3 regions of the Enterobacter sp. Taxon_2 genome follow, and region 1 is predicted to be linked to each of the others. Evidence: riboswitches for the same ligand, from Rfam matches in the RefSeq annotation. Region 1 holds a riboswitch; each other region holds the start of a gene.
What was found. A riboswitch is a leader RNA that binds a small molecule or an ion and turns the genes downstream of it on or off. The one in region 1 is predicted to bind thiamine pyrophosphate.
Positions count from the first base shown of each region.

Region 1 (4,427 bases):
CTTAAGCGTCATGGCCTCAGTGTAACACTACTCATACTCGGCCCGACACATCGCCACGGTATCTTCTATCAGCCGACGCGCCACGGTGCCCGGCGGAGGTAACAGCGGTAAATCGTCGTAGCGATACCAGTTCGCATCCAGCAGCTCTTTCTGATCGATAACGATCTCGCCGCTGTCATATTCGGCCATAAAGGCCGTCATCAGCGACTGCGGGAACGGCCACGGCTGGGAGGTGACGTAGCGCAGGTTCTTCACTTTGATCCCGCTCTCCTCCATCACCTCGCGCGCCACCGCCTGCTCCAGCGTTTCGCCCACTTCGACGAAGCCGGCCAGCACGGTATGAACGCCGTTGCGATGACGGGTATGCTGCGCCAGCAGGATGGAATCCTCCCGGCGGATAGCGACGATAATGCACGGCGCAATCTGCGGATAGTAGCGTTCGCGGCAGTGGTTGCAGAGCATCGCCCATTCGGTTTTGCTCGGACGCATGGTATGGCCGCAATAGCCGCAGTATTTATGCGAGCGGTAAAACTCCGCCAGCTGCACGCCGCGCCCCGCCAGCTGGAACAGCCCCACGTCCAGATCCAGCACCTGGCGCACAGATCCCATATCCTGGCGGCGGGGCTGTTGGATCAACCACACGGGCTCACCCTGCCACTCGCCGATCTGTAGCGCTGGCTGGCCAGCAAGATCGAACGCCTCAGCTGCGCCATAGGGGATTTCCCCGGCAGGAAGCCATAATTTTTGTTCGTGACTGACGATCCACCAACCAAGATCTGATTTTTCAATAATACGATCCATATCTATTGCACTACCTTCGCTTCACTGACATGTTGTTAGCATTGTGGTTACATTCTGGATAAGCAGATTCAATCCTACATTTTGCGGAGTCGACCATGTTAAACCAGCTGGAAAGCCTGACTGAGCGCGTTAGAGGAAGTAACAAACTGGTGGATCGCTGGCTACATGTGCGCAAGCATCTACTCGTGGCTTATTACAATCTGGTCGGCATTAAGCCTGGCAAAGAATCGTTTATGCGACTGAATGAAAAAGCGCTGGATGATTTTTGTCAGGGCCTGGTCGACTATCTGTCCGACGGCCATTTCAATATTTATGAACGCATTATCCGCGAAATGGAAGGGACAACACCGTATTTAGCAGCCAGCAAGCTCTATCCGCTGCTGGAAGCCAACACCCAGCAGATCATGGATTACTATGATTCCGCGCTCGAGAACGCCATCGATCACGATAACTATCTTGAGTTTCAGCGGGCGCTATCCGACCTCGGTGAAGCGCTGGAAGAGCGATTCACGCTGGAAGATAAGCTGATCGCCCTTGTACTGGACAATGATTTGAACATCAGTAACGAAGAGAACGTCGCGCGCCCTGCTTGAGTTCTTCACCGTTAACGAGTAATTTACAACCATTCGCCCCTCTCACGAGGGGGATTTTTCTTGTCGGAGTGCCCAGCGCCTGAAAGCGCGGGCTGAGACCGTTAATTCGGGATCCGCGGAACCTGATCAGGTTAATACCTGCGAAGGGAACAAGAGTCACACTGCTGTTGTATCGCCCCCCGGGCGATCCTCTCTTGCTTCATCCGTCGTCTGACAAGCCATGTCCTTCACTTTTGGAATGAGCTATGTCTACTGCAAAACTGACCCGCCGCGAACAGCGCGCACAGGCCCAACACTTCATCGACACCCTGGAAGGCACCGCTTTCCCGAACTCGAAACGCATCTACATTTCCGGCTCGCAGGCCGATATCCGCGTCCCGATGCGCGAAATCCAGCTCAGCCCGACGCTTATTGGCGGCAGCAAAGATAACCCGCAATACGAAGACAACGAAGCCGTGCCGGTGTATGACACCTCCGGTCCGTACGGTGACCCTGATGTTGCCATCAACGTCCAGCAGGGTCTGGCTAAGCTGCGCCAGCCGTGGATTAATGCGCGCAACGACTGCGAAGAACTGAGCGTGCGCAGCTCTGCGTACACCAAAGAGCGCCTCGCCGACGACGGTCTGGACGAGCTGCGCTTTACCGGCCTGCTGACGCCAAAACGCGCTAAAGCGGGCAAATGCGTGACCCAGCTGCACTACGCCCGCCAGGGCATCGTCACGCCGGAAATGGAATTCATCGCCATCCGCGAAAACATGGGTCGCGAGCGCATCCGTAGCGAAGTGCTGCGCTATCAGCATCCGGGTGAAGGCTTTGGCGCTCGCCTGCCGGAGAACATCACGCCGGAGTTTGTGCGTGACGAAGTGGCCGCCGGGCGCGCGATTATCCCCGCCAACATTAACCACCCGGAATCCGAGCCGATGATTATCGGCCGCAACTTCCTGGTGAAGGTCAACGCGAACATCGGTAACTCGGCCGTGACCTCCTCCATCGAAGAAGAGGTGGAAAAGCTGGTCTGGTCCACGCGCTGGGGCGCGGACACGGTAATGGACCTCTCCACCGGCCGCTATATTCACGAAACCCGCGAATGGATCCTGCGTAACAGCCCGGTGCCGATTGGCACCGTCCCGATTTATCAGGCGCTGGAGAAGGTCAACGGCATTGCCGAAGACCTCACCTGGGAAGCGTTCCGCGACACGCTGCTGGAGCAGGCTGAACAGGGCGTGGACTACTTCACCATTCACGCGGGCGTGCTGCTGCGCTACGTGCCGATGACGGCGAAGCGTCTGACCGGTATCGTCTCGCGCGGCGGTTCCATCATGGCGAAGTGGTGCCTGTCCCATCACCAGGAAAACTTCCTCTACGAACACTTCCGCGAGATCTGCGAAATCTGCGCCGCCTATGACGTCTCCCTGTCGCTGGGCGACGGCCTGCGTCCGGGCTCCATCCGCGACGCCAACGACGAAGCGCAGTTTGCCGAGCTGCACACGCTGGGCGAGCTGACTAAAATCGCCTGGGAGTATGACGTGCAGGTGATGATTGAAGGCCCGGGACACGTGCCGATGCAGATGATCCGCCGCAACATGACCGAAGAGCTGGAGCACTGCCATGAGGCCCCGTTCTATACCCTGGGACCATTGACCACCGATATTGCGCCGGGTTACGACCACTTCACGTCAGGCATTGGCGCGGCGATGATCGGCTGGTTCGGCTGCGCCATGCTCTGCTACGTGACGCCGAAAGAGCACCTCGGCCTGCCAAACAAAGAGGACGTGAAGCAGGGGCTGATTACCTACAAAATTGCCGCCCACGCGGCGGATCTGGCCAAAGGCCACCCGGGGGCGCAAATCCGCGATAACGCCATGTCGAAGGCGCGCTTTGAATTCCGCTGGGAAGACCAGTTCAACCTGGCGCTGGATCCGTTCACCGCCCGCGCCTATCACGATGAGACCCTGCCGCAGGAATCAGGCAAAGTCGCGCACTTCTGCTCTATGTGTGGGCCAAAATTCTGCTCGATGAAAATCAGCCAGGAAGTGCGTGACTACGCCGCAGCGCAAACCATTGAAGTGGGCATGGCGGACATGTCTGAAACCTTCCGCGCCAAAGGCGGCGAAATCTACCTCAAAAAAGAGGAGGCGTAATGTATCAGCCCGATTTCCCACCCGTCCCCTACCGTTTAGGGCTCTATCCGGTGGTGGACAGCGTGGCGTGGATAGAGCGACTGCTGGAGGCAGGCGTTCGCACCCTCCAGCTGCGCATCAAGGATAAGCGCGATGACGAGGTGGAAGCCGATGTGGTTGCCGCCATCGCGCTGGGGCGTCGGTATAACGCCCGCCTGTTTATCAACGACTACTGGCGGCTGGCCGTTAAGCACCAGGCGTACGGCGTGCATCTGGGTCAGGAAGACCTCGAAACAACGGATCTGAGCGCTATCCGTGAAGCCGGGCTGCGTCTTGGCGTGTCAACGCACGATGACATGGAGATCGACGTGGCCCTGGCGGCCCGTCCCTCATACATCGCGCTGGGCCACGTCTTCCCGACGCAAACCAAGCAGATGCCCTCCGCACCGCAGGGTCTGACACAGCTGGCGAGTCACGTTAAACGCCTTGCCGATTACCCCACCGTCGCCATCGGCGGAATCAGCCTTGAACGCGCCCCGGCGGTGCTGGAGACCGGCGTCGGCAGCATCGCCGTCGTCAGCGCCATCACCCAGGCTGCAGACTGGCAGTCCGCCACCGAACAGCTGTTACAGCTGGCAGGAGCTGGCGATGAATGATCGCGACTTTATGCGCTACAGCCGTCAGATCCTGCTGGAGGATATCGCCATCGATGGCCAGCAAAAACTGCTCGCCAGCCGGGTGCTGATTGTCGGTCTGGGCGGATTAGGCGCGCCCGCCGCGCTTTATCTGGCAGGTGCGGGCATCGGTACGCTGGTGCTGGCCGATGACGACGAGGTTCACCTCAGCAACCTGCAGCGACAAATCCTCTTTACCACCGAGGATATCAACCAGCCGAAAGCAAAAATCACCCGGC
Region 1 is NZ_CM178024.1:226,675-231,101, reverse strand. Features, by position in the region: gene nudC (NAD(+) diphosphatase) at 28-801, opposite strand; gene AC4IC4_RS01040 (Rsd/AlgQ family anti-sigma factor) at 897-1,394, shown strand; TPP riboswitch at 1,449-1,560, shown strand; gene thiC (phosphomethylpyrimidine synthase ThiC) at 1,640-3,535, shown strand; gene thiE (thiamine phosphate synthase) at 3,535-4,170, shown strand; gene AC4IC4_RS01025 (HesA/MoeB/ThiF family protein) at 4,163-4,427, shown strand, end outside.

Region 2 (4,427 bases), 500 kb from region 1:
TAACGGTATAAAACAGGCCGACCCAAAACGGCTGTGCCCCCACCTCGCGGCTGAGAAACAGGCTCAGCGTCGGCGCCTGCAGCGCCCCCGCCACGCCCATCATAAAGGCCACCAGCATAAAAGCGGCATACACGCCGTTCAGGCGTCGCCCCATCGTCATCAACCACAGCATGCGCAAGTCCTTGTGAAAGCGAATCAAAATCGGGTGAAAGAATAAACGAAAAAAGCCAGCAAAAACATTTTGCTGGCGGGTGATAAGCACCAATACTCAGTCACACATGATCGAGGCGAGTTAGCGGGAAGAGGTCGGTGTTGTAACGTCCCACTGCATCAATTCTTCTAACGTTTTCAGCCGTTGCTCTGCACACTGGCGGGCCAGCCAGGACGATCCTTTTGTCGCTGAAAAGTACTGCTGATAAAACTGACGTGCGGTAGACCTCTTCATAATTTACCTCCTCACTTCATCGAGGAGAATTATTGGCCTAATATAGGGATAAATAAATTGCTGGTTTTTTGTCAGGAGTTCCCCTTTTATGCCTTCCGGTCGTCTGCAACAACAGTTTATCCGCCTCTGGCAGTGCTGCGAGGGGCAATCGCAGGAGACCACGCTCAACGAGCTGGCTGACCTGCTTAGCTGTTCCCGCCGTCATATGCGTACGCTGCTCAACACCATGCAGCAGCAGGGTTGGTTAAGCTGGGAAGCTGAGGCGGGACGCGGCAAACGTTCGCGGTTGACCTTTCTCTATACCGGGCTGGCGTTGCAGCAGCAGCGCGCGGAAGACCTGCTCGAGCAGGACCGCATCGATCAGCTGGTTCAGTTGGTGGGCGACAAAGCCGCCGTGCGCCAGATGCTGGTTTCCCATCTCGGACGCAGTTTTCGTCAGGGTCGACACATCCTGCGGGTGCTCTACTATCGTCCAATGAAAAATCTGCTGCCCGGCACGGCGTTACGCCGCTCCGAAACCCATATGGCCCGGCAAATCTTCAGCGGTCTGACGCGGATAAATGAGGAAAACGGGGAACTGGAAGCTGATATCGCGCACCACTGGCAGCAACTTTCTCCGCTTCACTGGCGCTTCTTTTTACGCCCCGGCATTCACTTTCACCATGGTCGCGAGCTGGAGATGCACGACGTCATCGCCTCTCTGGAACGCGTCCGAAGGCTGCCGCTCTACTCGCATATTTCGCGTATCCACTCCCCCACGGCCTGGACGCTGGATATCGAGCTGTCGCAGCAGGATAAGTGGCTTCCCTGGCTGCTGGGCTACGTGCCGTCGATGATTTTGCCCGGCGAATGGGAATCGATGAACAATTTTGCCAGCCTGCCGATTGGCACCGGGCCCTACTCCGTGTCCCGCAATAACAGCAACCAGCTGAAAATCCGCGCGTTCGATGACTACTTTGGCTATCGGGCGCTGATCGACGAAGTCAACGTGTGGGTATTGCCGGATCTCAATGAAGACCTGAGCTGCGGGCTGACGCTTGAAGGCCCCACCACGGGAGAAAAAGCCGTGGAGAGTCGCCTGGAGGAGGGATGCTACTATCTCCTCTTTGACCGCCGCACCCACCGCGGGGCAAACCAGGCCGTCCGCAAGTGGATCAGCCACGTGTTGTCCCCTGCCAATCTGATCTACCATGCGGAAGCTCAGTACCAGACATACTGGTTCCCGGCCTACGGCCTGCTTCCGCGCTGGCACCACGCCCGCCCGTCGCACTGCGACAAACCCGCAGGGCTGGAGTCCATCACCCTAACCTACTACCGCGAGCACGTGGAGCATCGTTTTATCGCCAGAATCATGACCCGACTGCTGGCAGCCGAAGGAGTAACGCTGGAGGTCAGGGAAGTTGACTATGACGAATGGCATCAGGGTGAGATCGCCAGTGATATCTGGCTTAACAGCGCCAACTTCACCCTGCCGCTCGATTTCTCGCTCTTCTCGCACCTGTATGAAGTCCCGCTGATCCAGCACTGCATCGACCGTGACTGGCAGCAGGATGCCGCCCAGTGGCGCGCGGGCGAGATGAATCTTGCCGTGTGGTGCCAGCAGCTACTGGCCGAACAGACCATCGTCCCGTTGATCCACCACTGGCTGATGATCCAGGGCCAGCGCAGCATGCGCGGCCTGCGGATGAATACCCTGGGCTGGTTTGATTTTAAATCCGCCTGGTTTGCACCGCCGGAGCCATAACGCTTTCGTAATATTCACCAAATCATTACAATAGCGCCGTTCTCAACGGGGTGCTGCATCACTGATGTGCGCTGAGATAATACCCGTCGAACCTGATCCGGATAACGCCGGCGAAGGGATTTGAGGCTGTCGCTCAAAATCCTTTGCCACTCAACTTTGAGGTGCAAAGTGTTAAAAAAAGTTCTCCCCCTGCTGGCGCTGTTTGCGCTGCCTGCTTTTGCGAAGCCCGTCCTGACGGTCTATACCTATGACTCCTTCTCTGCCGACTGGGGCCCTGGCCCGGTAGTCAAAAAAGCCTTTGAAGCCGACTGCAACTGCGAGCTGAAGTTCGTCGCGCTGGAAGATGGCGTTTCGCTGCTCAACCGTCTGCGCATGGAAGGGAAAAACAGCAAGGCCGACGTGGTGCTCGGGCTGGATAACAACCTGCTGGAAGCCGCCTCGCAAACCAAACTGTTTGCCAAAAGCGGCGTCGCGGCCGATGCCGTTAACGTGCCTGGCGGCTGGAAGAACGACACCTTTGTGCCGTTCGATTACGGCTACTTTGCTTTTGTTTATGACAAAAATAAGCTGAAAAACCCGCCGAAGAGCCTGAAAGAACTGGTGGAAAGTGACCAGAAATGGCGCGTGATTTATGAAGATCCGCGTACCAGCACGCCGGGGCTGGGCCTGCTGCTGTGGATGCAAAAGGTCTACGGGGATAAAGCACCGGAAGCGTGGCAGAAGCTGGCCGCCAAAACCGTCACCGTGACCAAAGGCTGGAGCGAAGCCTATGGCCTGTTCCTGAAAGGCGAAAGCGACCTGGTGCTGAGCTACACCACCTCTCCGGCCTACCACATCATCGCCGAGAAGAAAGACAACTACGCTGCGGCGAATTTCGCTGAAGGGCACTATCTGCAGGTGGAAGTGGCCGCGCGTACCGCCGCCAGCAAACAGCCGGAGCTGGCCGAGAAGTTCCTGAAATTTATGGTTTCACCGGCATTCCAGAATGCCATTCCCGCAGGCAACTGGATGTATCCGGTCACTGGCGTTGCGCTGCCAGCAGGTTTTGAGCAGCTGACCAAACCAACAACCTCGCTGGAGTTTACGCCGCAGCAGGTCGCCGCGCAGCGTGCCGCATGGGTAAGTGAATGGCAACGCGCCGTCAGCCGTTGATTCCCGGCTGGTTAATCCCCGGTCTGCTCGCCGCCCTGCTGATGGTGGCGGTCAGCCTGGGGGCTTTTCTTGCACTGTGGTTCAACGCGCCAGAGAGCGATCTGCTCGCCCTCTGGCACGACAGTTACCTCTGGCACGTGATCCAGTTCTCCTTCTGGCAGGCGTTTCTTTCTGCCCTGCTGTCGGTGATCCCGGCCATTTTTCTGGCGCGCGCCCTGTATCGGCGGCGTTTCCCCGGCAGGCAGGCCCTGCTGCGCCTGTGCGCCATGACGCTGATACTGCCCGTGCTGGTGGCGGTATTCGGCATTTTGAGCGTTTACGGTCGCCAGGGCTGGCTGGCATCGCTGTTCGGCCAGCTTGGTCTGGAATGGTCATTCTCGCCTTACGGACTGCAGGGCATCCTGCTGGCACACGTCTTTTTCAATATGCCGATGGCAACGCGCCTCTTCTTGCAGGCGCTGGAGAACATTCCCGGCGAGCAGCGCCAGGTTGCCGCCCAGCTCGGCATGCGCGGCGTGTCGTTCTTCCGCTTTGTCGAATGGCCGTGGCTGCGCCGCCAAATCCCGCCCGTGGCGGCATTAATCTTCATGCTCTGCTTTGCCAGCTTTGCCACCGTGCTGTCGCTCGGCGGCGGGCCGCAGGCCACCACCATTGAGCTGGCGATTTACCAGGCGCTGAGTTACGACTACGATCCCGGTCGCGCCGCGCTGCTGGCGATAGTCCAGATGGCATGCTGCCTTGCACTGGTGCTGTTGAGCCAGCGGCTGAGTAAAGCCATTCCCGCTGGCAGTCATCAAATAACCGGCTGGCGCGATCCGCAGGACAGCCTGCACAGCCGCGTCAGCGATTTTGTCCTGATCGGGCTGGCGCTCCTGCTTCTGTTGCCGCCGCTGCTGGCCGTTATCGTTGACGGACTGAACCTCAATCTCCTGTCTGTCCTGCAACAGCCCGTCCTCTGGCAAGCCACCTGGACCTCGCTGCGTATCGCGCTGGCTGCCGGATTACTGTGCGTCATCCTGACCATGATGCTGCTGTGGAGCAGCCGTGAGCTTTACGCCCGCCAGGCGCAAAAAGCCGGACAAATGC
Region 2 is NZ_CM178024.1:729,195-733,621, reverse strand. Features, by position in the region: gene AC4IC4_RS03390 (sugar efflux transporter) at 1-172, opposite strand, end outside; gene sgrT (glucose uptake inhibitor SgrT) at 293-445, opposite strand; gene sgrR (HTH-type transcriptional regulator SgrR) at 534-2,189, shown strand; TPP riboswitch at 2,226-2,326, shown strand; gene thiB (thiamine ABC transporter substrate binding subunit) at 2,358-3,341, shown strand; gene thiP (thiamine/thiamine pyrophosphate ABC transporter permease ThiP) at 3,317-4,427, shown strand, end outside.
Region 2: it holds a riboswitch for thiamine pyrophosphate, as region 1 does, so the genes downstream of both, thiB (thiamine ABC transporter substrate binding subunit) here and thiC (phosphomethylpyrimidine synthase ThiC) in region 1, are expected to answer to the same signal.

Region 3 (4,427 bases), 1.8 Mb from region 1:
AAATACTTAGTTTGTCAGGCTAACGATAAACCATAACTTGCATCACCTGTAAAGAATTTATAAACATCAACAATACAAAAATCGGCGGTTATGCTTGTCGAAACCCCTTTATGGGGTATATGTATATTGAGTTCACTTGGGGGCTTTATCGTTTACTTAAAAACCGATACCTACACCAACAGAAGCACCCATGTTATTAGCGGTATCATCAGAGAAACTCACTTTAGCGATAACGTGAGAATTAAAGTTAACTGAGCCACCAACCGCTAAAGCGCTTTCACCGTTGTAAGTAGCACCACCAGCAGAGAACATTACACGCTGATTAGTTTGCACTTGAGGCAAGCCAGCCATAGCCATAGCTCCAGAGATACCAGCGTTAGCTTGCTTCTTATTATTATCTACTTCATCGCGCAATGATTTAAATTGCTGGTTAGTATTGTTATTCATAGCTTGCATAGTCTGCTTTGCAGCTTGCAGATCTTGAGCTACGCTAGCAGCCTGGCTAGAGGTGGAAGCGATAGCTGCAGAGTTAGCAGCTACTTTAGTTTGTGTAGCCGTGTCTACTTGCACTTTGTTAATGGTGGTGGTAACACCATCTTTACCATTGCTACCATCTTTCCCATCAACGCCATTCTTACCATCAACGCCATTCTTACCATCAACACCATCGCGCCCATCTTTACCATCAGCACCGTTAGCACCTGCTACACCTTGCACACCCTGTAAGCCTTGCGCCCCTGTAGCACCATCTTTACCATCTACCCCATCTTTACCATTAAATGCACCGCTTGCGGCTTGAGTCTGGATAGCTGTAATAGCATTGCTATTTGTCTGGATTTGAGCGCCTAAAGCAGCATCAGCAGAACTACGGGCGCTTGATTCATCTACTACAGATTGTGTTAATTGAACATTCAAGCCATTAACTTGACCTTGCAAACCGCTAATGTCTGATCGGTTTTGCATGATTTCGCCTTGCTGCGTATTGTTGAAATCATGTTGTGTCTGAATTGCATCATCTTGAAGGCGGTTAGCTTGCTTGAGATCGTCAACATCAAGATTAAGCGTATCAATGTTATTTTGCGCACCTTGCGCCCATTGAGTAGAGCCGGAGTTATCACTTGCAAAATCTACAGCGTGAGAAGCATTGATAGAACCAGCGAATACAGCACCAAACACGAAAACAGCCAGAATAGAACGTTTCATTTTATATCTCACTAATAAATAAGGATTAAATTCATTGTCAAAAGCTTTTGCAAGCGCTTAGCTTTCTAACCGATATGGAGATTAACCCTGCTATTAGTCTGTACTAAATTAGGTTAATTCTCGCGCGATTCTTTTTTTATAAGATGAATTAACTATCCAGGATTGCACATAAGTCAATGTTGATCTGGATCACGTAAAGCACTAAATGCAACAGTGTCCAGGGGGGGTGTAAGAAGACTTTCTTCAATATATACATTGCCTTATATTTTGAATGGTTAACTATAACTCAGTGTTTAAACTATTGAAATAGATGCAAATGTCTAAATTAAGTGTATGACTTAATGAACACTTTGTGTTTCGAGTGAAATAGGGTTTATTGTCTTCTAAAAGTCACATTGAAGGGATTAAAAATTCTTATACTCAAGCCAGATTTTTAGTGATAAATGGAATGTTAATCATTTGATAATAATCGGCACTAAATATGGCTGTTTTGTAATATTCATTAATATAGAGCCTAAAAACTCTTGCAGAATTCTGACGACAATATGACCTCCTCCCAGTTGATGAATACGCCGCGATGTTAGGAGTGCCTTAATAAGTCACATGAGGACATCCCAATGAAGAAGCGACAACCGCAAGGGCACGCTTGCGTCAGCGAGCAACTTCCCCTAATCTGGAAAAAAGTATAGAGATTTAATCTTCATGACTCGGGGTGCCCCATCACTGATGGGCTGAGAAATACCCGCAACACCTGATCTGGATAATGCCAGCGTAGGGAAGTCAGATGCCTTCCCGGTCATCGCTTCTTCACGCAAGGCAGGAGCGAACCCATGCAGCCTGACCTGCTCGATTTACACGTTTTACACCACTTCCGCACCCGTTCACCGCTGACCCATTGTATGACCAACGATGTCGTACAGACCTTTACGGCCAACGTTTTGCTGGCGCTTGGCGCATCACCGGCGATGGTGATCGAGGCCGAAGAGGCCGAGCAGTTTTCCGCGATAGCCGATGCGCTGCTGGTTAACGTTGGCACGCTGACCGCGCCGCGCGCCCAGTCGATGCGTCGGGCAATAGAAAGCGCGGTGGCGGCAGGCAAACCCTGGACGTTGGACCCGGTTGCCGTTGGCGCCCTGGCGTTCCGCACCCGTTTTTGCCATCAAATTCTTGCCCTGAAACCGGCGGCCATTCGCGGCAATGCCTCTGAAATCCTTGCCCTTGCCGGAATGAGCGCAGGCGGGCGCGGTGTCGATACGACCGATACCGCCGCCAGCGCGGTGCCCGCTGCTCAGGCGCTGGCCCGCCAGACCAATGCCGTTGTGGTCGTCACCGGTGAGGTGGATTACATCACTGACGGACAACGCACCCGAACGGTAACCGGCGGTGACCCGCTGATGACGCGCGTGGTGGGCACCGGGTGCGCGCTCTCCGCCGTCGTCGCGGCGAGCTGCTCGCTGCCGGGCGACCGGCTGGATAATATCGCTGCTGCCTGCGGATGGATGAAGCGAGCTGGCTCATTCGCTATTGCGCAGTCTCGTGGCCCGGGCAGTTTTGCCAGCGTGTTCCTGGATGCGCTCTACACGCTGGAGGAGCAGGCATGAAGCGGATTAACGCTCTGACCATTGCCGGTACCGATCCCAGCGGCGGCGCGGGTATCCAGGCTGACCTGAAAACCTTCTCCGCGCTTGGCGCATACGGCTGTTCCGTCATCACCGCGCTGGTGGCGCAAAACACGCGCGGTGTGCAGTCGGTCTACCGTATCGAGCCGGATTTTGTTGCCGCGCAGCTGGATTCGGTATTCAGCGACGTGCGCATTGATACCACTAAAATCGGCATGCTGGCCGAGACGGACATTGTTGAAGCGGTGGCCGAGCGGCTTAAGCGTTATGCGGTGCAAAACGTGGTGCTGGATACCGTCATGCTGGCAAAAAGCGGCGACCCGCTGCTCTCCGCCTCTGCCGTGGAAACCCTGCGTAAAAAGCTGCTGCCGCAGGTGGCGCTCATCACGCCCAATCTGCCAGAAGCCGCCGCGCTGTTGGGCACATCGCACGCGCAAACGGAACGCGAGATGAAAGCGCAGGGGAACGCGCTGCTGGCAATGGGCTGCGGGGCGGTGCTGATGAAGGGCGGGCATCTGGATGACGCGGAAAGCCCGGACTGGCTCTTCACCCGCGAGGGCGAAGTGCGCTTTACCGCGCCGCGCGTGCAGACCAAAAATACCCACGGCACGGGCTGTACGCTTTCGGCCGCGCTGGCGGCGCTGCGTCCACGGCATGACGGCTGGGCCGATACGGTGCGCGAAGCGAAAGCCTGGCTCTCGGCGGCGCTGGCGAAAGCCGATACTCTGGAAGTGGGTCACGGTATTGGGCCGGTTCATCATTTTCATGCATGGTGGTAACCCAGTATACTGGCAGGAAACACCACGCCTGAGAAAACAGAGATGGAACAAGCGCATACCCGGTTAATCGCTCAACTGAATGAACGGATCGCCGCGCCCGATAACACGCCGTTGTACCTGAAATTTGCCGAAACGGTAAAAAACGCGGTGCGCAGCGGCATGCTGGAGCACGGGAATATTTTGCCCGGCGAGCGCGATCTGAGCCAGTTAACCGGGGTGTCGCGCATTACCGTGCGAAAAGCGATGCAGGCGCTGGAGGAAGAGGGCGTGGTGACGCGTTCCCGTGGCTATGGCACGCAAATCAACAACATCTTTGAATATTCGCTTAAAGAGGCGCGCGGCTTTTCCCAGCAGGTGGTGCTTCGCGGTCAAAAGCCCAATACGCTATGGGTCAACAAGCGGGTGGTGAAGTGCCCGGAAGAGGTGGCGGACCACCTGTCGATCTCCCCGGGCAGCGAGGTCTTTTTGCTCAAGCGCATTCGCTATGTGGATGACGATGCGGTGTCCATTGAAGAGTCCTGGGTCCCGGTCGGGTTAATTCCCGACCCGGATGCGATTGGCATTTCGCTCTACGACTACTTCCGCAGCCAGAATATCTTCCCGCAGCGCACCCGCTCAAGGGTGAGCGCCCGCATGCCGGACAGCGAGTTTCAGGCGCACATTAAGATGGACGAAAAAATACCGGTGCTGGTGATCAAGCAGGTCGCGCTTGACCAGCAGCACCGGCCGATTGAGTACAGCATCAGCTACTGTCGCAGCGATCTATACGTCTTTGTGTGCGAGGAGTAATTCGTCGCGAGTCGGGGCGCAGTCTCCGCCTCGGTGG
Region 3 is NZ_CM178024.1:3,247,241-3,251,667, reverse strand. Features, by position in the region: gene AC4IC4_RS15470 (YadA C-terminal domain-containing protein) at 157-1,203, opposite strand; TPP riboswitch at 1,902-1,998, shown strand; gene thiM (hydroxyethylthiazole kinase) at 2,034-2,804, shown strand; gene thiD (bifunctional hydroxymethylpyrimidine kinase/phosphomethylpyrimidine kinase) at 2,801-3,601, shown strand; gene AC4IC4_RS15455 (GntR family transcriptional regulator) at 3,644-4,390, shown strand; gene AC4IC4_RS15450 (PfkB family carbohydrate kinase) at 4,364-4,427, opposite strand, start outside.
Region 3: it holds a riboswitch for thiamine pyrophosphate, as region 1 does, so the genes downstream of both, thiM (hydroxyethylthiazole kinase) here and thiC (phosphomethylpyrimidine synthase ThiC) in region 1, are expected to answer to the same signal.